One region of the Duganella sp. AC237 genome, then DNA from elsewhere that is predicted to be linked to it. Evidence: predicted binding sites of a transcription regulator. Region 1 holds the regulator's gene; the other holds the start of a gene.
What was found. Region 1 encodes FNR, which switches genes on or off when oxygen is low (the NO sensors DNR and NnrR bind a similar motif). Its sites were predicted from a motif close to TTGATNNNNATCAA; they were not measured.

Region 1 (11,024 bases):
TCGGCATGGTGTTCTCGCTGGTGCTGCTGGCGCCGTCGTGGGGCGGCATGATCAACGGCATCATGACCCTGTCGGGCGCCTGGCACAAGCTGCGCACCGACCCGATCCTGAAATTCATGATCGTCTCGCTGTCGTTCTACGGCATCGCCACCTTCGAAGGTCCGATGATGTCGATCAAGACCATCAATTCGCTGTCGCACTACACCGACTGGGGCATCGCCCACGTCCACGGCGGCGCGCTCGGCTGGGTTGGCTTCATCACCATGGGCTCGATCTACTACCTGCTGCCGCGCCTGGCCGGCCAGCAAAAGATGTGGAGCACCAAACTGATCGACCTGCACTTCTGGGTCGCCACCATCGGTATCGTGCTCTACATCGCCGCCATGTGGATCGCCGGCGTCATGCAGGGCCTCATGTGGCGCGCGGTCAATCCCGACGGCACCCTGACGTACACCTTTGTCGAGGGCGTCAAGGCCACGTATCCGTACTACGTGGTGCGTTTCGGCGGCGGCCTGTTGTACCTGGGCGGCATGTGCCTGATGGGCTACAACACCTGGATGACCCTGCGTAACCGCGAGACCGCCGTCGCGCGCATTCCCGCGCTGGCCGCCGGTCACGCCTGATATCGGAGCACAAGATGAAATTTTCACCGAATTTTAAACATGAATGGATCGAGAAAAACCCCTGGCTGCTGATCGCGCTGGTGACCCTGGTGGTCAGCGTCGGCGGCGCCGTCGAGATCGTCCCGCTGTTCTTCCAGAAATCTACCACCGAGCCGGTGGCGGGGTTGAAACCTTATTCGCCGCTGCGCCTGGCCGGACGCGATGTCTACGTGCGCGAAGGCTGCTACAACTGCCATTCGCAAATGGTGAGGCCGTTCCGTGCCGAGACCGAGCGCTACGGCCACTACTCGGTCGCCGGCGAGTTCGTCTACGACCGGCCGTTCCAGTGGGGTTCCAAGCGCACCGGGCCGGATCTGGCGCGCGTGGGCGGCCGCTACAGCGACGAATGGCACCGCACCCACCTGGCCAGTCCGCGCGACGTGGTGCCGGAATCGAACATGCCGAACTATCCATGGCTGGCGAAAACCGCGCTGGTGCCGGCCGAGATCGTGCCGAAGATGCGCGCGCTGAAGCGCCTGGGCGACCCGTACACCGACGCCGAGATCGCCGCCGCGCCGGAAGAGCTGAAAGACAAGACCGAAGAAGACGCCCTGATCGCCTATCTGCAAGGCCTGGGCACATTAATCAAGACGAGGAACTAGCATGGCTATCGAGAACCTGTTTGACCGCGCCAGCAGCGTGATGACGGTGGTTTCCTTCATCACGTTCGCCGGCATCCTGTGGTGGACGTTCATCGCCAACAAGGAAGCCGACTTCGCCAAGGCGGCGCAGCTGCCCTTCGACGACGAGGAGAACGGCCATGGCTGATTTCACCAACGGTTTCTGGGACCTGTACATCGTCGTGCTCACCCTGCTCGGCATCGCCGGCTGCGGCATCCTTCTGTATTCGCAGGCCAAGGTCAAGCTGGCCAAGGACAAGGACGGCAAGATCGGCACGACGGGCCACACCTGGGACGAGGACTTGACCGAACTGAACACGCCGATGCCGCGCTGGTGGATGTGGCTGTTCTATATCACCATCATCTTCGCGCTGGCCTACCTGTTCCTGTATCCGGGCCTGGGCACCTACGCGGGCAAGCTGGGATGGAAATCCTCGGGCCAGTACCAGGCCGAACTCAAGCAGGCCGAGTCCGAGTACGGCCCGCTGTTCGCCCAATACCAGAAGCAGGACCTGAAAAAGGTCGCCGCCGATCCGAAGGCGCACGCCATCGGCCAGCGCCTGTTCCTGACGTACTGCGCGCAATGCCACGGTTCGGATGCGCGCGGCAACAAGGGCTTCCCCAACCTGACCGACAACGACTGGCTGTTCGGCGGCGCGCCGGCAACCATCAAGGAAACCATCCTGCACGGACGCGTCGGCGTGATGCCGCCGATGGGCGCCGCGCTCGGCTCGGACAAGGAGGTGGAAAACGTCGCCCACTACGTGCTCAGCCTGTCCGGCTCGACCGCCGATCCGATCAAGGCGGTGTTCGGCAAGGGCAAATTCGGCGCCTGCATGGCCTGCCACAGCGCCGGCGGTACGGGCAACCAGGCGATTGGTGCCCCGAATCTGAGCGACAAGGTCTGGCTGTTCGGCGGCAGCGCCGAGACCATCATGGAAACCATCCGCAAGGGCCGCAACGCTACCATGCCGGCGTTCGAGGACTTCCTCGGCGACGCCAAGGTGCACGTGCTGGCGGCGTACGTGTGGAGTTTGTCCAACGACGTCAACGCGCCGGAATCGTCGCCGGTTCCACCGGGTCCGGCGGAAGCGCCGGCCGTCGCCGCCGCCACGCCTGCGACGGAATAAACGAACGAAGATTATGAACTCGCCTGAGACCCAAGTCGTCCCCATGTACGCCGCGCGGGAGGAGATCTACCCGCGCGAGGCCTCGGGCCGCTATGCCCGGCTGCGTTGGCTGTTCGTCTGGCTGACGCAGCTGGCGTTCTACTGCACCCCGTGGTTGCAATGGAACGGCCGCCAGGCCCTGCTGTTCGACCTGGGCGCGCGCAAGTTCTACATCTTCGGCCTGGTGTTGTGGCCGCAGGATTTCATTTACCTGGCCGCGCTGCTGATCATCTGCGCCTATCTGCTGTTCCTGGCGACGGCAGTCGCGGGGCGCGTGTGGTGCGGCTTCGCCTGTCCGCAAACGGTGTACACCGAAATCTTCCTGTGGATAGAGCGCAAGATCGAAGGCAAGCGCAGCGCGCGAATCGCGCTCGACCGCCAGCCGCCGTCGGCGTCCAAGTTCGCCAAGAAAAGCGCCAAGCACCTAGCCTGGGGCGCGGTGGCGCTGTGGACCGGTTTCACGTTTGTAGGCTACTTCACGCCGATCAAGCATCTGGCCGGCGAGGTGCTGACGTTGAGCTTTGGCCCATGGGAATGGTTTTGGGTGGTGTTCTACAGCTTCGCCACCTACGGCAACGCCGGCTGGATGCGCGAGCAGGTGTGCAAGTACATGTGCCCGTACGCCCGCTTCCAGAGCTCGATGTTCGACCGCGACACCTTGATCATCACCTACGCCGGCGAACGGGGCGAGCCGCGCATGCCGTTGTCGAAGAAGGCGGCCGGCAAGGGCGGCGACTGCATCGACTGCTCGATGTGCGTGCAAGTGTGCCCGACCGGCATCGACATCCGCAACGGCCTGCAGTACGAATGCATCGGCTGCGCCGCCTGCGTCGACGCCTGCAACGGCGTCATGGAAAAGGTCGGCCTGCCGCGCGGGCTGATCCGCTACAGCACCGAGCGCGCCATGACCATGCACTACACGCCGATGCAAATCCGCCGGCGCACCCTGCGTCCCCGGGTGCAGATCTACGCCGCCATCCTGGCGCTGATCGTGGCCGCCGTCGGCACTGCGCTGTACCTGCGCGTGCCGCTCAAGCTGGACGTGATCCGCGACCGCGGCGCCATGGGGCGCGAGGTCGAGGACGGCATGATCGAAAACGTCTACCGGCTGCAGATCATGAACACGTCGGAGCTGGCGCAGACCTACCGCATCCGCGTCAGCGGCATTCCAACGCTGGCCCAGGTCACGCCGGAGCTGGTGCGGGTCGAGGCCACCGACACCAAGGCGCATCCGATCCGGCTGCGCACGGCGCATGGCGCCGCCCATCCGGGCTCGAACAAGATCGCCGTCGAACTGACGTCGGTCGACGACCCGTCGCTGCATGTGAAGGAAGACGCGGTATTCATCGTGCCGCGCTAAGGAGAGCATTATGACCGTATCGGTATCGCATGGCACGGCAACGCCGTGGTGGAAGCAGCGCTGGCCGTGGCTGCTGATGGCGGGGCCGGCGATCGTCATCGTCGCCGGCGTCTACACCGGCTACCTGGCCTTCACGCGGCAGGACGCGCTGGTGGTGGGCGACTACTACAAGCAGGGCAAGGCCATCAACCAGGACTTGCGGCGCGACCGCCTGGCCAGCTCGCTGGGGTTGTCGATGTCGATCGGCTACGACGCCACGCAAGGGATGCTGGCCGGCCAGCTGCGCCGCAATAGCGACGAGCACGGCAAGACGGAACGCTTGTTCGTGCGCCTGTCGCACGCCACCTTGCCGGCCAAGGATATCCAACTGGTGGTGCGGCCGGACGAATTCGGCCGCTTCCAGATCAATCTGCCGATGCTCGAGCGCAGCCGTTGGGTGGTGCTGGTGGAAGGCGAACAGCGCGACTGGCGCCTTGCCGGCGCCTGGAGCTGGCCGGCGCAGCGTAGCGTGACCCTGCGCGCGGAATAGTTCCGCAAACGGTGGAGGGCACGTGGAGACACGTAGGGCGGATTAGCGTAGCGTAATCCGCCAAGCTCCGTCGGCGGCGCATGCATGGCGGATTACGGCTTCGCCTAATCCGCCCTACGTGTCTACATGGTCATGTCACCGCTAGTGACAGGTCTGCGTGCCGGCCGTGATGGCTTTGAGCATGGGCGGGTCGAGCAGTTCGATTTCGCGGTTGCTCACGCGGAGCAGGCCTTCCTTCTTGAACTTCGACAGCAGGCGGCTGATGCTTTCGATCGTCAGGCCCAGGTAGTTGCCGATCTCTTCGCGCGACATGCGCAGCTGGAAGGTGTTGGGCGAGTAGCCGCGCGCCTCGTAGCGCGACGACAGGTTGACCAGGAAGGCGGCGAAGCGCTGCGTCGCCTGCATATTGCCCAGCAGGAGCATGACGCTTTGCTCGCGCGTGATCTCCTGGCTCATCATGCGGTGGAAATGCCGCAGCAGGGTCGGCATGTCGGCCAGAAGCTGTTGCAGGCTGCCGAACGGAATCTCGCACACCTCGCTGTCCTCCAGCGCGACGGCGGTGCAATGGTGCAGGTCGGTGCTGATGGCGTCCATGCCCAGCAGCTCGCCGGCCATCTGGAAGCCGGTGATCTGCTCGGCGCCCTCGCGGTTGACCTGGTAGGTCTTGAAATGCCCGAGCCGGATCGCGTACAGGTTCACGAACGGATCGCCGATGCGGAACAGGGTGCTGCCGCGCGCGACCTTGCGGCGGCGCCCGATGATCTGGTCGAGCCGCTCCATGTCTTCGTTGCCCAGTCCCATCGGCAGACACAGCTGATGCATGCTGCAGTTGGCGCAACTTGCCTTCAGGATGTCGATGGTGGCGCCGGGCAGCACCAGTGCGGGGAGGTCTCTTATCATGCCCCCAGTGTAGACCATTAGTCGCCGCTTTTGGCCGATGCCGCACTGTGCCGATCAGGTATTCGCCTTGCTGACAGCCTTGCTTGCAAGCGTTTTCGTACCGGCGGCCATGGGACCGCAAAATATTTTCGACATTCGGTCAAATTTATATTGCGCGCTATTAGATTGTTCGCTATAGTTCAACTCAAGCAAGTAGCACACTACTTAATCGCAAACAACCAACCTCGAAAGGAATCACCATGAAACGCTCGATCATCGCCGCCGCCCTGCTGGCCTCCACCGTCCTGACCGCCCAAGCCGCCGCGCCGGCCGCCGACACCACCGTGGTACTGGTGCACGGCGCCTTCGCCGACGGTTCCAGCTGGGAGAAAATCATCCCGCTGCTGCAAGCGAAGGGCTTGAAGGTGGTGGCCGTGCAAAACCCGCTGACCTCGCTGGCCGACGACGTCGCCGCCGCGCAGCGCGTGATCGACGCGCAAACCGGTAAAGTAGTGCTGGTCGGCCACTCGTGGGGCGGCACCGTGATCACCGAGGCGGGCACCAGCGACAAGGTCAAGGCGCTGGTCTACGTGGCCGCGTTCGCACCGTCGGCAGGCCAGGCCACCGCCGACCTGGGCAAAGACTACGCCGTGCCGCCAGGTATCGCCACCCTGCAGGCCGACGCCGGCGGTTTCCTGTGGCTGCCGACCGCGTCGGTCTCCGCCAACTTCGCCCAGGACGTCGCGCCGGCCACCGCCGCGCTGATCGCCGCCACCCAGGGTCCGATCGCCGCCAAGGCCTTCGCCGACAAGACCACCGTAGAGGCCTGGAAAAACAAGGCGAACTATTACATCGCCGCGTCCGACGATCGCATGATCGATCCGGCCCTGCAGCAAGCGTTCGCCAAGAAAATCAACGCCACCACTATCACGCTGAAATCGAGCCATGTGCCGATGGTGTCGCAGCCGCAAAAAGTCGCCGACGTGATCATCTCCGCTGCCCAGCGTTAATATTGTTGCCAAGGTCGGGCATTGATAGGAGAATTCCTGAGCACTTCCGTAGTTCTCCGATTTCATGTCCGACCCGCCCGACAAGGATGAAATGAAGCCACTTGGCATCAAGGCTAAAGTTGCGCTGGCGACCAGCATCACGTCGATCCTGATGATCGCGCTGGTGACCGTGGTTCAGATGCAACGCATGAAGGCGGACTTCACCAAGGTGCTTTTGACCCAGCAAACGGCGCTGATCGGCCGCACCGCCGAGGAACTCGACGACAAGCTGACCATGCTGCTCGACATCATCGCGCTGTCGGCGCGCCATCAGCCGGTCGAGCTCGCCAACTCCACCGAGCGGCTGCGCGCCTACTACCAGGACCGCGCCGTGCTGGCGCTGTTCGACGATCTGCTCGTGCTCAGCCCGCAAGGCGTGGTGATCGCCGACGTCCCGGTCCGGCCCGGCCGGGTCGGCATCGACGCCTCCGACCGCGCCTACTTCCAGACCGTGATGCGCACCCGCAAACCGCTGGTCGCCGAGCCAGTGATCGGCAAGTCCCACAAGCAGCCGATCGTGCAGATGGTGGCGCCGGTTCTCAACGCCAAGGGCGAGGTGGTGTGCGTGCTCAACGGCGTGCTGCGCCTGTACAAGGACAATGTGCTGGGCCACCTGCGCACCGCCAAGGTCGGCAAGAGCGGCTACTTTTTCGCCCTCACGCGCGGCGAGCATCCGGTCTACGTGCTGCATCCGGACGCCAGCCGCCTGCTGCAGCCGCGCCAGGCCGGCGCCAACGCCGCCACCACGCGCGCGCTGCGCGACGGCTTCGAGGGCACGGTCGAGAGCATCAACGGCAACGGCGAGCGCGCCCTCAACAGCTACAAGGCGCTCAAGTCGGTCGACTGGATCCTGGCCGCCTCGCTGCCGGCCGAAGAGGCGTTCGAGCCGTTCGAGGGCGTGCTCTCGCGCGTGCTGCTGTGGAGCGTGGTGGCCTCGATCCTGGCGGCGGCGCTGATCGGCTGGCTCACCCTGCGGCTGCTGGCGCCGCTCATCCGGCTGCGCGATGCCATCGTCGCGCTGCGCGGCGACGCCACCCATTTCGCGCCGCTGCCGGTGCGCACCGACGACGAGGTCGGCCAGCTGACGGCCGCCTTCAACAATCTGATGCGCGACCGGCTGGCGGCCGACGCGCGCCTGCAAAGCCTGGTCGAGTTCGCGCCCAACGCGATCGTCGTGGTCGGCGTCGACGGCCGCATCGAAACCTTCAACCGCGAGGCCGAGCGCCGCTTCGGCTACGGCCGCGACGAAATCCTCGGCCAGCCGCTCGAGACGCTGGTGCCAGTGGCCTTGCGCGAACAACACGCCGCGCACCGCGTCAAGTTCTTCGCCGACCGCCTCAGCGCCGAGCCGGTGCGCATGGGCGGCGGCGCCACCTTGCTGGGCCTGCGCCGCGACGGCAGCGAGTTCCCGATCGAAATCAACCTGAGCGCGGTGCGCACCGACCAGGGCACCAAGGTGCTGGCGGTGATCTCCGACATCACCGAACGGCGCCGCCTGCAGCTGGAAGTCGAGGCCCGCGCCCAGGAGCTGGAGCGGGAGCGCGACCGCGCCGAGGCCGCCAACCGCGCCAAGAGCGAGTTCGTGGCCAACATGAGCCACGAGATCCGCACGCCGATGAACGCGGTGCTGGGCATGGCCTACCTGCTCGGCAACACCACGCTGACCACCCAGCAGCGCAAGTACCTGAACATGGTCAAGGTGTCCGGGCAATCGCTGCTGGGCATCCTCAACGACGTGCTCGATTTCTCCAAGATCGAGGCGCGCCACATGGAGTTGTCCCCGGTCGAGTTCAGCCTGGACGACACCATGAACTCGCTGGCGACGATGATGACGATGAACGCCGGCGACAAGGAACTGGAGCTGGCCATCAGCGTCGAGCCGTCGGTGCCCAAGCGGCTGCGCGGCGATTCGATGCGGCTGCAGCAAATCCTGGTCAATTTGGCCGGCAACGCCATCAAGTTCACCGAGCAGGGCGAAGTGGTCGTCAGCGTCGAGCTCGACGCGCGCAACGCGCCCAACCCGCAAAGCGCGCTGCTGCGCTTCGAGGTGCGCGACACCGGCATGGGCATGACCGAGCAGCAGCTGGCGCAGTTGTTCCACGCCTTCTCGCAGGGCGACCAGAGCATCACGCGGCGCTTCGGCGGCACCGGCCTGGGCCTGGCCATCACCAAGCGCCTGATCGAACTGATGGGCGGCCAGATCGCCGTCCACAGCACGCCGGGGCAGGGCTCGACCTTCTTCTTCAGCCTGCCCTTCGAGGTGTTGCCGGAGCGGCCCGAGGAACGCCGCAAGCCGGCACTGGGCGACCTGCGCCTGCTGGTGGCCGACGACAGCCGCACCAGCCGCGAACTGATCGCCAAGCTGATCCGGGCCTGGGGCTGGCAGGCCGACGAGGTCGATTCCGGCGCGGCCGCGCTCGCGCAGTTCCGGCTCGGGCTGGAAACGGAGCGCGCCTACGACGTGGTGCTGGCGGACTGGCACATGCCCGGCATGGACGGGCTGGCCACGGCCAAGGGTATCCGCGCGGCCGCGCCCGACAAGAAGCAGCCGATCGTGGTGATGGTCAACGCCTTTGCCCGCGACCGCATGGAGGATATCTCCAACGCGCCCGAGGCCGACGTGGTGCTGGTCAAGCCGATCACCAGCTCGAACCTGTTCGACGCGCTGCACCAGGCGCTGGTGACCAAGGCCGACGCCAGCGTGCAGGCGGCGGCCGACCAGGGCATCGCCGGCAGCCTGGCCGGCATGCATTGCCTGCTGGTGGAAGACAATCTGCTCAACCAGGCGGTGGCGCGCGGCATCCTCGAGCTGGCCGGCGCCACGCTCGATGTCGTCGACAACGGCCAGCAGGCGGTCGACCGCATGAGCGCCAGCCCCGGCGTCTACGACCTGGTGCTGATGGACATGCAGATGCCGGTGATGGACGGCTTCACCGCCACCCGCCTGTTGCGCCAGGAGTTGAAGCTGGACTTGCCGATCATCGCCATGACGGCCGGCGTGCTCGAATCGGAGCGCGAGCGCAGCCTCGAAGCCGGCATCACCGATTTCATTCCGAAGCCGATCGAGGTCGAGGAAATGCTGGCCGTGCTGCACCGGCATTTTCCCGGGAAAGCGGCCAAGCCGGCGGCGGCGGAGGCGCAGGCGCAGGCCGACGCCGCCCCGCCGCCGGCGCCCGCCCATGCGCCGGTCAAGCTGGTCACCTCGCCGGTGCCGGCCGGCGAGGCCGGCGCCTTCAACATCGACAGCCTGGTGCGCGTGATGGGCCGCGACGCCAAGGGCCGCGCGGTGATGGTCAAAATGGTGCGCGGCGCCATCGACAGCGGCATGGAACCGGTCGAGCAGGCCGCCGCGGCGCTGCGCGAAGGGCGCCCGCGCGACGCCGCCCGCCTGTTCCACGGCCTGCGCGGCGCCGTCGGCGTGCTCGGCGCGCGGCGCCTGATCCAGGCCACCATCGACGCCGAGACGGCCATCAGCGAAGGACGCGGCGAGGAGCTGGCGCAGCGCGTCGACGCCGTGCGCGCCGAGCTCGAACAAACGCTGGCCGAGGCCCGCGCCTGGCTCGAGCGTCAAGCGTCGTAACCGGCACTTCAACACCCCGCCCGGCTTCCCGCCCCCGCCAAATCCGTTGCCTTCTGCCACCACGTGAATAGTATTGATAACAATTCGCATTTACGTTTAGGCGTTTTATTGTTACACTCTCACTAATCAGTAAAGATTTCCCGGCTGTCAGACCCAGGTTGGCAACACTTCAGCAACACTTCCCGCCGCCGGCCTCCCTTCGATTAGATGAAAGAATGGCAATGATCAAGAGTCGCAAACACACGCAAGCGCGCTTCAACCAACACATGAGTGCGGCGCTTGCCGTGATGCTGCTGCCGGTCGCGGCAGCCGCCCAGCAGCAGCAAACCATGCCCGAAGTGACGGTGCAGGGCACCGCCGAGGGCATCAAGGCCGACAAGGCCTCGTCCGTCAAGTACACCGAGAAGCTGGTCGACACCGCCCAGACCATCACCGTCATCAAAAAAGAATTGATCGAACAGCAAGGCGCCGTCACCCTGACCGAAGCGCTGCGCAACACCCCTGGCGTGGGCGCCTTCTTCCTGGGCGAGAACGGCAACACCAACACCGGCGACGCCATCTTCATGCGCGGCTTCGACGCCTCCGGCAGCATCTACGTCGACGGCGTGCGCGACATCGGCTCGATCTCGCGCGACACCTTCAACATCGAACAGATCGACGTGCTCAAGGGCCCGGCCGGCACCGACAACGGCCGCAGCTCGCCAACCGGTTCGATCAACCTGGTCAGCAAGCAGCCGCAGCAGGAAAACGCCTACCTCGGCGCCGTCACCTTCGGCAGCGGCAAGCAAAAACGCGCCACCGCCGACCTCAACCAGGTGCTCGACGCCGACAGCGGCACCGCCTTCCGCGTCAACGTGCTGGGCCAGGACTCCGGCAACGCCGCGCGCGACGTCGTCGAGAACAAGCGCTGGGCCGTGGCGCCGTCGGTCGCGTTCGGCCTGAACGGTCCGACCCGCGTCTACCTGAACTACCTGCACGTCAAACAGAACAACATCCCCGACGGCGGCGTGCTGACCATCGGCCTGCCCGGCTACAGCGCGCCGGTGCCGACCACCGGCGGCACGCCAGCGTCGCGTGCGGCCGAGGCCGTGCGCCTGGCGCCGCTCAACAGCGCGCCGCGCGTCGATCCGCGCAACTTCTACGGCTCCTCGTACGACCACGACGACGTCACCGCCG
Region 2 (11,024 bases), 820 kb from region 1:
GCGTATACGGTCGAGCTTGGCGGCGTACAGCGCGTTCTGCCCTTGCGTGGTGCTGTTCTCCAGCGCCTTGCGCATATGCTTGTCGGCGGCGCGCAGGTTGCCCAGCTGGTATTGGCTTACCGCCAGCCAGTAGTGGAACTCGTGGTAGTCGGGCGAGCGCTCCAGCTCGCGCTCGAACAGGTTGCGCGCGCGCTGGTAGTCGCCCATATCGAAGGCCTCCAGTCCCAGGTGGAAGAAGTGGAACGGCGGGAACGGCTCGAGCCGCGCCAGCCGCTCGCGCACCGCCGCCGCCTCCATCGGACGCTGCAGCGACTCCAGCGTCTGCGCCAGGTTCGACAGGTAGATGGTGTTGTCGGGCGCTTGCCGCAAGACGTAGCGCAAGGTCTGCTCCGCTTGCATCTGGTCGCCGTGGTTCTGGTAGATGACGGCCAAGGTGTTGTAGCCGTTCATGAAGGCCGGATCCACCTGGACGGCCAGCCGCGCGGCCCAGTAGGCGTCGTCGATGCTGCCGGCCGACAGCAGTTCGGCGGCGCGGTTGTTGAGGTACATGGCGACGATGGTGTGTTCCTCGAGCAGGCGGGCGGTTTCGCGCGCCTTGGGCGGGATGGGGATGAAGTCCACCGTCAGCGCATTCGCGGTGTTGACCTGGTAGCCGTCGAGGTAGGAGGTGCGCTTCTTGCCGAGCACCAGGTTGACGTGGTTGGCGGCGAAGTACAGGTTGCCCGAGCGGCTCCAGCTTTCGTCCATCTGGATTTGCTGGAATTGCACGGAGAAGTTGAGCTCGCGCGCCAGCGCGGCCGTCATGATCACCAGCGACAGGCAGTTGCCGGCGCGCGCGTCGAAGGTCTCGGCGGCGTTGCGCGTCATGGCCGCGTCGTATTCGAGCTTGAGCTGGTCGCGGGTGTAGAGGGCGTCGAACAGCGCGCGGCGCGGGTCCTGGCCGGCGCCGCGCTGCACCAGGTTGTGCTTGAGGTAGTCGCGCATGCGGTCGCTGAGGGCGAAGATGGCGGTGGTGTCGATCGGTGCGGCGGGAGCTTTGAACAGCTGGTCGTGGAATAGTTCGGCTACCGGCGCGCGCTGCGCCGGCGATTGGCTGGCGCAGCCGCCGACGCAGAACGCGACGGCGCACCAGAGCATGGCCCATGGCTTCATGACTTGTCTCCCTTTGCTGCGGAGCACAAGGCCGGCGCCGCACCAGGCAGCGGACTCTGTGTTCCGCCTTGGAGAAAGTATCGGCCGCTAATCCGGTGCTGTCAACGAGTATCCATGTTGCGTCGCGGGCGGTTTTACCTACCCCAACGGGCGCGCATCGACCGGCTGTCCCTGGCCGTCGAAACGCAGCGCCACCGATACCGCTTCGATGCCGATGCTGGCCAGCGCGTCGCGCAGGTCGTCCACTTCCACTTCGAGGTCGGCGGTGATGTCGAGCGGCTTGTCGCACGTGGCCAGCACCTCGGCGCCGGCCGACAGTTGCACGCGCAGCAGCATTTCATCGTCGACATCGGTCGGCGCGATGATGGCGCTGACCTGGTCCGGCGCGTGCGATCCCAGCGCCTGGTTGAGCTCGGACAAGATGCGCAGCATGTCGTACTCGGACTGCCCCTGCGCGCGGGCGCCGAAGAACAGGTCCTGGTAGAGGAAATTGAGCGTCAGGGCCGGATCGGCGCCACGCCCGCGTCCCAGGCAGCGCGCCACCAGCGCGCCGTACTGTTCCGTCCATTTCTGGTAGCGCTCGGCGCGCTTGGCGAAGTAGGCGTCGGCCGCCTTCTCGCCGGCCGGCACCTGGTAGAAGGCGTCGTCGGCGCGCTTGAGCGCAAAGCCGAGCAGGAAGCGCAACTCGACGGCGCTGTCGTCCGGGCCGAAGCCCACGGGCGTCCAGCCGGCCGCCATGCTGCGCTCGAGCGCCGGCGCGGCGGTGATTTTCTTCTCCGTCAGCGTCTGCGCCGCTTCGCGCACCATGCTGTGCAACTGGCCGTAGCTGATCCGCTCGAACTCGGTCAGGTCGTAGGCGTGGCTGACCAGCACCACCTTGGCCTTGGGGCTTTCCAGGCCGGCGTCGTTGAAGCTGGCGAGCAGCGCGTCGTAGGCGTCGCCGTCCTGGAAGTCGGCGGCCGGGTCGAGCCCGCCCTGGCTGTGCACGAACACCGGAATGGCGAAGGCGTCGATCTCCATCTCGGGCGCGCCCTCGCGCCGCAGCAGCAGGCTGGCGGCGCCTTCCTCGACGGCGGCGCGCAGGTAGCGGTAGCCGTCGACGGATTCGTCGCGCGCCAGTTCGATGGCGCCGTACAGCACCTCGTCCTTGCCCTGGTTGAGCAGCTTGCGCAGCAGGCGCTGGAAGTCGAGCGCCTTTTGCGCCAGTTCGGCGCGGGTGCTCTCGGCCACGATATCGTTGTTGAATTCACCGTCCGACAGGTCCAGCGCGAGCGCGCACAGTTCGGTGGTTTGCTGCTCGTCCTTGAGTTCCGGCGAGTTGGCGGATTTGCGCGGTACGGGGCGCTTGTTCTTAGGCATGTAGGTGGGGTCGTCTTATCGTTCGTGGTGGAAGGCTTCGTGCAGCTCGTCGAGCAGGTCGGCGGTTTCGTCCTCGGTCAGGCCGAGGTGCTGGCAGGCCAGCGCGCCGCCTTTTTCCCATTCGTGCGACATGCGGCGGCCGTGGAAGCGTTCGATGCCTTTTTCGGCCAGCAGCGCCAGCGCCACCAGCGAGCGCACGGCGTCGTCGGTGGCCGGGTCGTCGAGCACGCGGTAGTCGTGGTGCAGCAGGATGGCCCAGGAGACGTCCGGCGACAGCCCCCAGTTGCGCGCCAGCAGGCAGCCGATGGCGGCGTGGTTGGTGCTGTAGCGCTGGTCTTCGACGGCGGTGAACGGCAGCCCGGCCTCGTGGCAGGCGTCGGCGTAGGTGTCGGCGTAGTCGCTGAAGCGGTTCATCAGCAGCGGCACGCCGATGTCGCAGAACAGGCCGAAGGTGTGGGCGATGTCGGGCGGGGCGATGCGCAGCTTGCGCGAGATGAACACCAGCGCCTGGGCGCGCCGCGCCGACACTTCCCAGAACGCGTTCAGGTCCGATTCCTTGCCTTCGATGGCCTGGCGCGCGAGCAGCCCGGTCAGCAGGGCGGCGCACTGGTCGACGCCGAGGAAGTTGATGCCCTGTTCAACCGACTTGGCCTTGCGGGCGGCGCCGAAGAACGGCGAGTTGGCCAGCTTGAGCAGGGCGCCGGACATGCCGACGTCGTTGCCGATGATGCGGGCGATGCGGCGCGGCGACGGGTCGGACTGGGCCAGCTCGCGCTGCAGGTCGACAAGCAGGCTGGGCCGTGGAGGAATACGGATGGAGCGCATCAGCGCTTCTTCCACCGCGTTTTCTACTGGCATGGCTGGGGCTGCAACTGTCGTCATGTTGTTCTTCAGGTGTCAAAGGCGGCGCGCGGCCCCGATGGGCGGCCGGCGCGGACAAATGTTGGGCGTGCGAATGAGCATGCGTACCCAACATTATCGCCGCAAGCGCGCGCCGGTTGCGCGAATTTCTCCCAATTTTATTGCTTTGGGGCTACACAGGCTTCAAATTTGTCGCAAATTTTGGCCCGTGACACAAATTTGATGTCGCTTCGATAACGATTCAATAGCCCGGCCGTGGTTGCGCGGTCCAGATTGGCATTTACAATATCGCCATGACCAATGTTATCGCAGGGATCAATTTTGCCGCGCCGTCGCACGAGGTGGCGCGCCGGCTCATCGGCGTGACGGTGCTGGTCGACGGCGTCGGCGGGCGCATCGTCGAGACCGAGGCCTACGACCGCGATGAGCCGGCTTCGCATTGCTATATCGGTGAGACGCCGCGCAATTTCTCGATGTTCGGCCCGCCCGGGCGCAGCTATGTCTACCGTTCGCACGGGCTGCACTGGTGCCTCAATTTCGTCTGCCGCGAGGAGGGCCACGGCGCCGGGGTGCTGATCCGCGCGCTCGAACCGGTGCAGGGATTGGAGCGGATGCGCGAGCGGCGCGGCATGGACGACGCGCGCCTGCTGTGCGCCGGACCGGGACGGCTATGCCAGGCGCTGGGCGTGACGCGCGAGCATAACAATCTGCCGCTCGACGCGCCGCCGTTCCTGCTGCTGCCGCCCGATCACGGGTTGCCGGCGCCTGAGCCGATCGTCGTGCTAGCCGGCCCGCGCATCGGCATTTCGAAAGCCGTGGAGCTGCCGTGGCGCTTCGGCGTGGCCGGCTCGCGCTTTTTGAGCAAACCCATGCGCGCCTGAGGCCGCGCCGGCGACGGCCACCGGCGCCGCCGGCGGCTCGACCTTGAACACCGACACCGCCTGCGACAGGTGCACCGCCTGGTCCTGCAGGCTCTCGGCGGCGGCCGCCGCCTGTTCCACCAGCGCCGCGTTCTGCTGGGTGACGTCGTCCATCTGACCGACCGCCTGGTTGACCTCGGCGATGCCCAGCGCCTGCTCGGCGCTGGCGTCGCTGATGCGGGCGATGATGTCGTTGACCTCGCGCACCGAGTCGACGATGTCGCCCATGCGCTCGCCGGCCTGGTGCACCGAGGCGCTGCCGCTGTCGATGGTGGCCACCGAGGCCGCGATCAGGGTTTTGATTTCCTTGGCCGCCGCCGCCGAGCGCTGCGCCAGCGTGCGCACCTCCGACGCCACCACAGCGAAGCCGCGCCCCTGCTCGCCGGCGCGCGCCGCCTCGACCGCCGCGTTGAGCGCCAGGATGTTGGTCTGGAACGAGATGCTGTCGATGACGCTGATGATGTCGACGATCTGGCGCGAGCTGGCGCGGATCGACGTCATCGTCTGCACCGCCTGCTGCACGGCGGCGCCGCCGCGCTGCGCCATGTCGGTGGCGCTGGCGGCCAGCTTGCAGGCCTGCTGGGCGTTGGCGGCGTTTTGCTGCACCGCCCGCGTCAGGCTGTCCATCGCGCTGGCGGTCTGTTCGAGCGAGCTGGCCTGCATTTCGGTGCGGGTCGACAGATCGAGGTTGCCGCTGGCGATTTCGTGGGCGGCCGTGTCGATCGAGCGCACCGCCGTCAAGATCGTGCCCAGGGTCTGCGTCAGGTTGCTCATGGTCTGGTCGAGCATGCGCGCGGTGTCGGCGATTTCATCGCGGCCGTCGTTGCGCCGCCCGGTGCCGAGGCGGCCCGCCGCCAGCGCCACCACAACGTCGGCGATGCCGCGGATGTCGCGCAGCATGGCGCCGCGCACCGCCATCGTCACGCCCAGCGACAGCGCGATCGACAGCAGCACGATGACAGCCATGGTGGTGGTGAGGGTGGCGAAGTCGCCGGTGGCGCGGGCGTGCGCCTGTTCGCTCAGTTGCTTTTGCAGCGCCGACATTTTCGCCAGCTGGTCGTTGAGCTGCAGGAACTGCGTTTCCGCCTTGGCCATCGAGTTGGTGGCGATGCTTTGATCCATCTGCGCCATGTCCATCGTTTCGAGCACCGCCTTGCGATAGGCCGCCAGCGACTGCAGCGACTGCTCGACGAGCTTGCGCTCGGCCTCGTCGGCGCCGGCTTCGGCGGCCAGCCGGCGCAGACCGGCCTCGACGCCGGCGTGGCGCGCCTTGATCTGTTTGCCCAGCGCGTCGAGCCGCGCCTGCGCGAAGCTGCCGTTGACCCAGGCCAGCAACTGGTAGATGTGGGCATGGGCGTAGCGCGCCTCGCCGGAGACGTCTGCCGCCGCCTTGAGGCGCTCGGCGCGCACCTGCACCAGGTTCTGCATTGAGGCGTTCTGGCGCACCATGCCGTAGTAGCCGGCGGCGGCGGTGACGATCAACAGCACCAGCACCAGGCCGGGCGCGAGCAGCAGTTTGGGACCTATCCGTAATTTCTTCAACATGATGCTCTCCGGCGGTTGCGTCGTGATTATTTCTTGTAGATGCCCGCCTCCAGCACGGCGTCGCCGACGCGCAGGATATAGGTGGTCTTCGGCTCGATCTTGCCGGTGGTTGGATTCTTGTACTGGTAGTCGACCCAGCCGCTGCCTTTCTTGGCGGCCAGCTCGATGATCTCGCGGCGGTATTTCTTGCCGCTGGCGTCGGGCACGTCGGTCAAGTCCTTGCCGACGATGGACGGGTTGATCGGATGGGCCAGCACGATGCCGGTGTTGATGTCGCGCATGTCCACGTACAGCGAGCCCTGCACATAGTCGGGGTCCTTGGCGGTGATCTTTTTCATCATCGCTTCCTTGCCGTTGGCCTTCATGAAGGCGGCGCCTTTTTCGGCCATGGCGATGGCGTCTTTCTCGGTCGGCTCGCTGGCGTGGGCGGCCGGCAGGTTGAACAGGGCGGTCGCGGCGATGGCGGCCAGGGCGAAGTGCGCGAAGTGCAGTTTCATGGCGGTTCCTTGTCAGGTGAGGGGATTGCTCGGGTCAACTTTACGCCCGCCCCGGTCGCCGGGATTGCGCTGTCGCAAGGTGTGGCCGCATGGCAATTACGACCGTGGTTTTATTGCCGCTTGCGCCCCGTCTCTAAATATTTCCAAGTGTCACTTGATTTTCGGCAATTTCAATGGCCCATGGGCAGCCTACGATTCAGTTTCCGCCACCCCACAAAAGCGATAGGAAACCGCCATGACCACCAACCTGAATTCGTCCGGGACCCCAAGCGCCGCGCAGGCGCCGAAGTTCAAACCCTTCATCCGCCAGACCATCGCCAATTCGCGCCAGTGGGAATGGATACCGCCCGAGTTGCAGGAGGCGGTGCAGGTGGTGTCGCATGTGCTGCCGTTCCGCACCAACGAATACGTGCTCGACCATCTGATCGACTGGAACAACATCCCCGACGATCCGATCTACCGCCTGGTGTTCCCGCACAAGGACATGCTGCAGGCGGACGACTACGCCCAGCTGCGCGAACTGGTGCTGGGCCACGCCAACCAGCCGGCGATGGCCGAACTGGTGCGCAAGATCCGCCTGCGCATGAACCCGCACCCGGCCGGACAGATGACGCACAACGTGCCGCGCGTAAACGACGCGCCGGTCAAGGGCCTGCAGCACAAGTACAAGGAGACGGTGCTGTTCTTCCCCAGCGCCGGCCAGACCTGCCACGCCTATTGCACCTTCTGTTTCCGCTGGCCGCAGTTCGTCGGCATGGACGACATGAAGTTCGACGCCCGCGAGTCGCACGAGCTGGCGGCCTACCTGAAGCTGCATCCGGAGGTGACCGATGTGCTGATCACCGGCGGCGATCCGCTGATCATGAACACCCGCTCGCTCGAGGCCTATATCGAGCCGCTGCTGGTGCCGGAGCTGGCGCATATCCAGAACATCCGCATCGGCACCAAGTCGGTGGCCTACTGGCCGCAGCGCTTCGTCACCGACCGCGACGCCGACGATTTGCTGCGCCTGTTCGAGCGGGTGGTCGCCAGCGGCAAGAACATGGCCATCATGGGCCATTACAACCACGCGGTGGAGCTGCGCTCGGAGATCGCCCAGCGCGCCGTCAAGCGCATCGTCGGCACCGGCGCCACCCTGCGCATGCAAGGCCCGCTGATCCGCCACATCAACGAAGATCCGAAAAGCTGGGCCGAGCTGTGGCAGACCGGCGTGCGCCTGGGCGCGATTCCCTACTATATGTTCGTCGAGCGCGACACCGGCCCGCGCGAGTATTTCGAGCTGCCGCTGGCGCGCGCGCACGAGATCTTCCAGGAGGCCTATCAGATGGTGTCGGGCCTGGCGCGCACCGTGCGTGGCCCGTCGATGAGCGCCTTCCCCGGCAAGGTGGTGATCGACGGCGTGGCCACCATCGGCGGCGAAAAGGTGTTCGCGCTGCAGTTCCTGCAGGCGCGCAATCCGAACTGGGTGCGCCGTCCGTTCTACGCCAAGTACGATCCGAACGCGACCTGGATGGACCATTTGAAACCGGCCTTCGGCAAAGAGAAATTCTTCTTCGAGGAGGAGGGCGGCAGCCGCAGCGAGTACGGCATCGAGACGCCCGGCCACCGCAAGGTGATTCCGCTGATCTCGGCGCGGCAGGAGGCGGCGGCCGCCGCCGTGTCCGCCGGTTGCAGCGCCCCCAACGCCGCATAGGGTGACGCCATGCTGACCCGGGAACGGACGCGGGAGGACATGGTGTGCATGCCGCCACCCCAGACCCGCAATGCGGCCACAGGGGTCGGACCCCGTACGGGGTCCGACCCCGCGCCTCCGGTTTGCGGGTTGGGGGCGCCGCCGCCCAAACTGTCGGGAAGCGCCGTGTTCATGCTGGTGTTCCTGCCGTTCGCGCTGGGCCACTTCCTGTCGGCGCTGATGCGCACCGTGAACGCGACAGTGGCGCCGCAACTGGTGAAGTCGCTCGCGCTCACGCCCGGCCAACTGGGGCTGCTGACCAGCGCCTTCTTTTTCGCCTTCGCGCTGGTCCAGCTGCCGGTCGGCATCGCGCTCGACCGCTGGGGGCCGGCCAAGGTCCAGCTGCCGATGCTGATCGTGGCCGCGCTGGGCGCGCTGGCTTTCTCCGGCGGCCACACCTTCGCCGAACTGCTGGTGGCGCGCGCCGTCATCGGCCTGGGCGTGGGCGGCTGCTTCATGTCGGCGGTGAAGGCAATTTCGACCTGGATCGCGCCGTCGCGCATGCCGTCGGTGCAGGGCTACCTGATCGCCGTCGGCGGCCTGGGTGCGGCCTCGGCCACCTTGCCGGTGCGCCTGGCCTTGCACTACACCGACTGGCGCGGCCTGTTCGTCGTGCTGGCCGTGGCGGCCGTGACCACCGGCCTGCTGATCCGCATGCTGGCGCCGTCGCCGCCGCTGTCGCCGCCAGGATCGGGTAAAGGATCGCTGCTGGCGAAGATGGGCGAGGTCTACCGCCATCCGGCTTTCCGCGAGGTGGCGATGCTGGTGCTGATCCCGCACACGGTATTTTTCGGCATGCAGGGCTTGTGGATCAGCCGCTGGCTGACCGACGCCGCCCGATTTTCCGACGAGGCGGTCGGCTATCTGCTGTATCTGAGCATGGCCGCTATCATCTTTGGAGCCATCGCGGTGGGCATGATCACCGAGTGGGCCGGGCGCCGCGGCGTGCCGCCGATCCGCGTGGCGGCGGCCGGCGTGGCCCTGTTCATCCTGGTGCAACTGGGCTTTGTGTTCAACTGGCCGCCCAGCTACCAGACCCTGTCGGTGCTGTTTACGCTGGTGGGCACGGTGACCGGCATCGAGTACGCGATCGTCGCGCAGAACCTGCCCGGCAGCTTGACGGGACGCGCCGCCACCTGTCTGAACCTGCTCATTTTCCTGGGCGCGTTCGCGGTGCAGGCCGGCTTCGGCATGGTGGTCGGCTGCTGGCGGCCCAACCTGCTGCAGCAGTACCCGGCGCAGGCCTACCAGGTCGGCTTCGCGGTGCTGGTGTTGCTGCAGTTGCCCGGATTGGGATGGTTCGTGTGGCGGCGCTGGAGACGGCCGTCCGGTTCCGGTAGAATGGACCTCCATTCCGGCAACCCGGCGACCAGCCCTTCATGACGCGATGACCAAACTTCAACAGGCCCAGAACGGACACGGCGCGGACAACGCGTTCACCTCCCTGCCGCGCAGTTGGCAGGATTGGATCAAGGAGAATCTGGCGCGCGCGTGCAGCCCGCTGGACATGGCCAACAGCATGGCCCGTTCGGGCCAGTACAGCATGGCCGCGGCCAGCGCAGCCATCGACGAAGCCCTGCGCATGCGGGCGCGGGACGATGGCGGCGCCGCCGGCGAGCCCGGGCCGCCGCAAAGCGTGTTCGTGGCGCCGCAGCAGATGCCCTTCATCGACATCGAACGCAATCGCGTCGCCGCCCCGGACCGCGAGGTCGAGCTGCTGTTCGTGCTCAAACAGCCACAGGTGATCCTGCTCGGCAATGTGCTCAGCATGGAGGAATGCGACGCCATCGTCGCCCACTGCGGCACGCGCTACACCCGCTCGACCGTCACCGGCGAGGCCGACGGCGCCAGCGTGGTGCACGAGGGCCGCACCAGCGAGATGGCCTTCATCCAGCGCGGCGAGGCCGAGGTGGCAGAGCGCATCGAACGGCGCCTGGCGGTGCTGGCGCACTGGCCGGCCGAATGCGGCGAACCGTTCCAGCTGCAGAAGTACAACAGCACGCAGGAGTACCGGCCGCACTTCGACTGGCTCGACCCGGACAGCAGCGGCCACCAGAGCCACCTGCAGCGCGGCGGCCAGCGCCTGGCCACGTTCATCCTGTACCTGAGCGACGTCGAGCAGGGCGGCGGCACCGTCTTCCCCGGCATCGGCCTGGAGGTGTACCCGAAAAAGGGCAACGCGCTGTGGTTCCTCAACACCGACGCCAACCACCAGCCGGACCGGCAAACGCTGCACGGCGGCGCGCCGGTGGTCAGCGGCACCAAGATCATCGCCAACAAATGGTTGAGACAGGGACGCTACGGTTAGAATGTCGCAGACATCTTAACCAAGGAACTGTATGAGACTTGTGCGTTACGGCCGTCCCGGCAAAGAGAAACCAGGCCTGATCGATGACGAAGGCAAGCTGCGCGACCTGTCCGGCGTGATCGACGACATCGGCGCCGAGCAGCTGTCGCCCAAGGCGCTGCGCAAGCTGGAGAAAATCGCCCACGCCTCGCTGCCGCTGGTGCGCGGCAATCCGCGCTACGGCGTGCCGATCGCCCGCGTCGGCAAATTCATCGGCATCGGCCTCAATTATTCCGACCACGCGGCTGAAATCGGCATGCCGGCGCCCAAGGAGCCGGTGGTGTTCATGAAGGCCGTCACCTGCGTCAACGGCCCGGACGATCCGGTGATGCTGCCGCAAGGGTCGAAGAAGACCGACTGGGAAGTGGAGCTGGGCGTGGTGATCGGCACGCGCGCGCAATACGTCAGCGAAGCGGACGCGCTCAAGTACGTGGCCGGCTATTGCGTGGTCAACGACGTCTCGGAACGCGCCTTCCAGCTGGAGATGGGCACGCAGTGGGACAAGGGCAAGGGTTGCGACACCTTCGGTCCGATCGGCCCGTGGCTGGTGACGCAGGAGGATATCTACGATGTGCAGAAGCTCGATCTGTACCTGGATCTGAACGGCAAGC

Region 2: the regulator FNR is predicted to act here: its motif matches at 6,489-6,502, upstream of AC0IYS_RS04375 (KamA family radical SAM protein).

Annotation. Positions count from the first base shown of each region.
Region 1 is NZ_CEEDEW010000003.1:86,378-97,401, reverse strand. It holds gene ccoN (cytochrome-c oxidase, cbb3-type subunit I) at 1-623, shown strand, start outside; gene ccoO (cytochrome-c oxidase, cbb3-type subunit II) at 638-1,264, shown strand; gene AC0IYS_RS00775 (cbb3-type cytochrome oxidase subunit 3) at 1,266-1,430, shown strand; gene ccoP (cytochrome-c oxidase, cbb3-type subunit III) at 1,423-2,412, shown strand; gene ccoG (cytochrome c oxidase accessory protein CcoG) at 2,426-3,811, shown strand; gene AC0IYS_RS00760 (FixH family protein) at 3,822-4,340, shown strand; gene fnr (fumarate/nitrate reduction transcriptional regulator Fnr) at 4,482-5,240, opposite strand; gene AC0IYS_RS00750 (alpha/beta fold hydrolase) at 5,480-6,229, shown strand; gene AC0IYS_RS00745 (response regulator) at 6,294-9,848, shown strand; gene AC0IYS_RS00740 (catecholate siderophore receptor Fiu) at 10,064-11,024, shown strand, end outside.
Region 2 is NZ_CEEDEW010000003.1:904,615-915,638, forward strand. It holds gene AC0IYS_RS04345 (tetratricopeptide repeat protein) at 1-1,152, opposite strand, end outside; gene AC0IYS_RS04350 (hypothetical protein) at 1,291-2,511, opposite strand; gene AC0IYS_RS04355 (HDOD domain-containing protein) at 2,527-3,393, opposite strand; gene AC0IYS_RS04360 (DNA-3-methyladenine glycosylase) at 3,666-4,253, shown strand; gene AC0IYS_RS04365 (methyl-accepting chemotaxis protein) at 4,155-5,837, opposite strand; gene AC0IYS_RS04370 (cache domain-containing protein) at 5,864-6,334, opposite strand; gene AC0IYS_RS04375 (KamA family radical SAM protein) at 6,570-8,027, shown strand; gene AC0IYS_RS04380 (MFS transporter) at 8,199-9,449, shown strand; gene AC0IYS_RS04385 (2OG-Fe(II) oxygenase) at 9,454-10,374, shown strand; gene AC0IYS_RS04390 (fumarylacetoacetate hydrolase family protein) at 10,406-11,024, shown strand, end outside.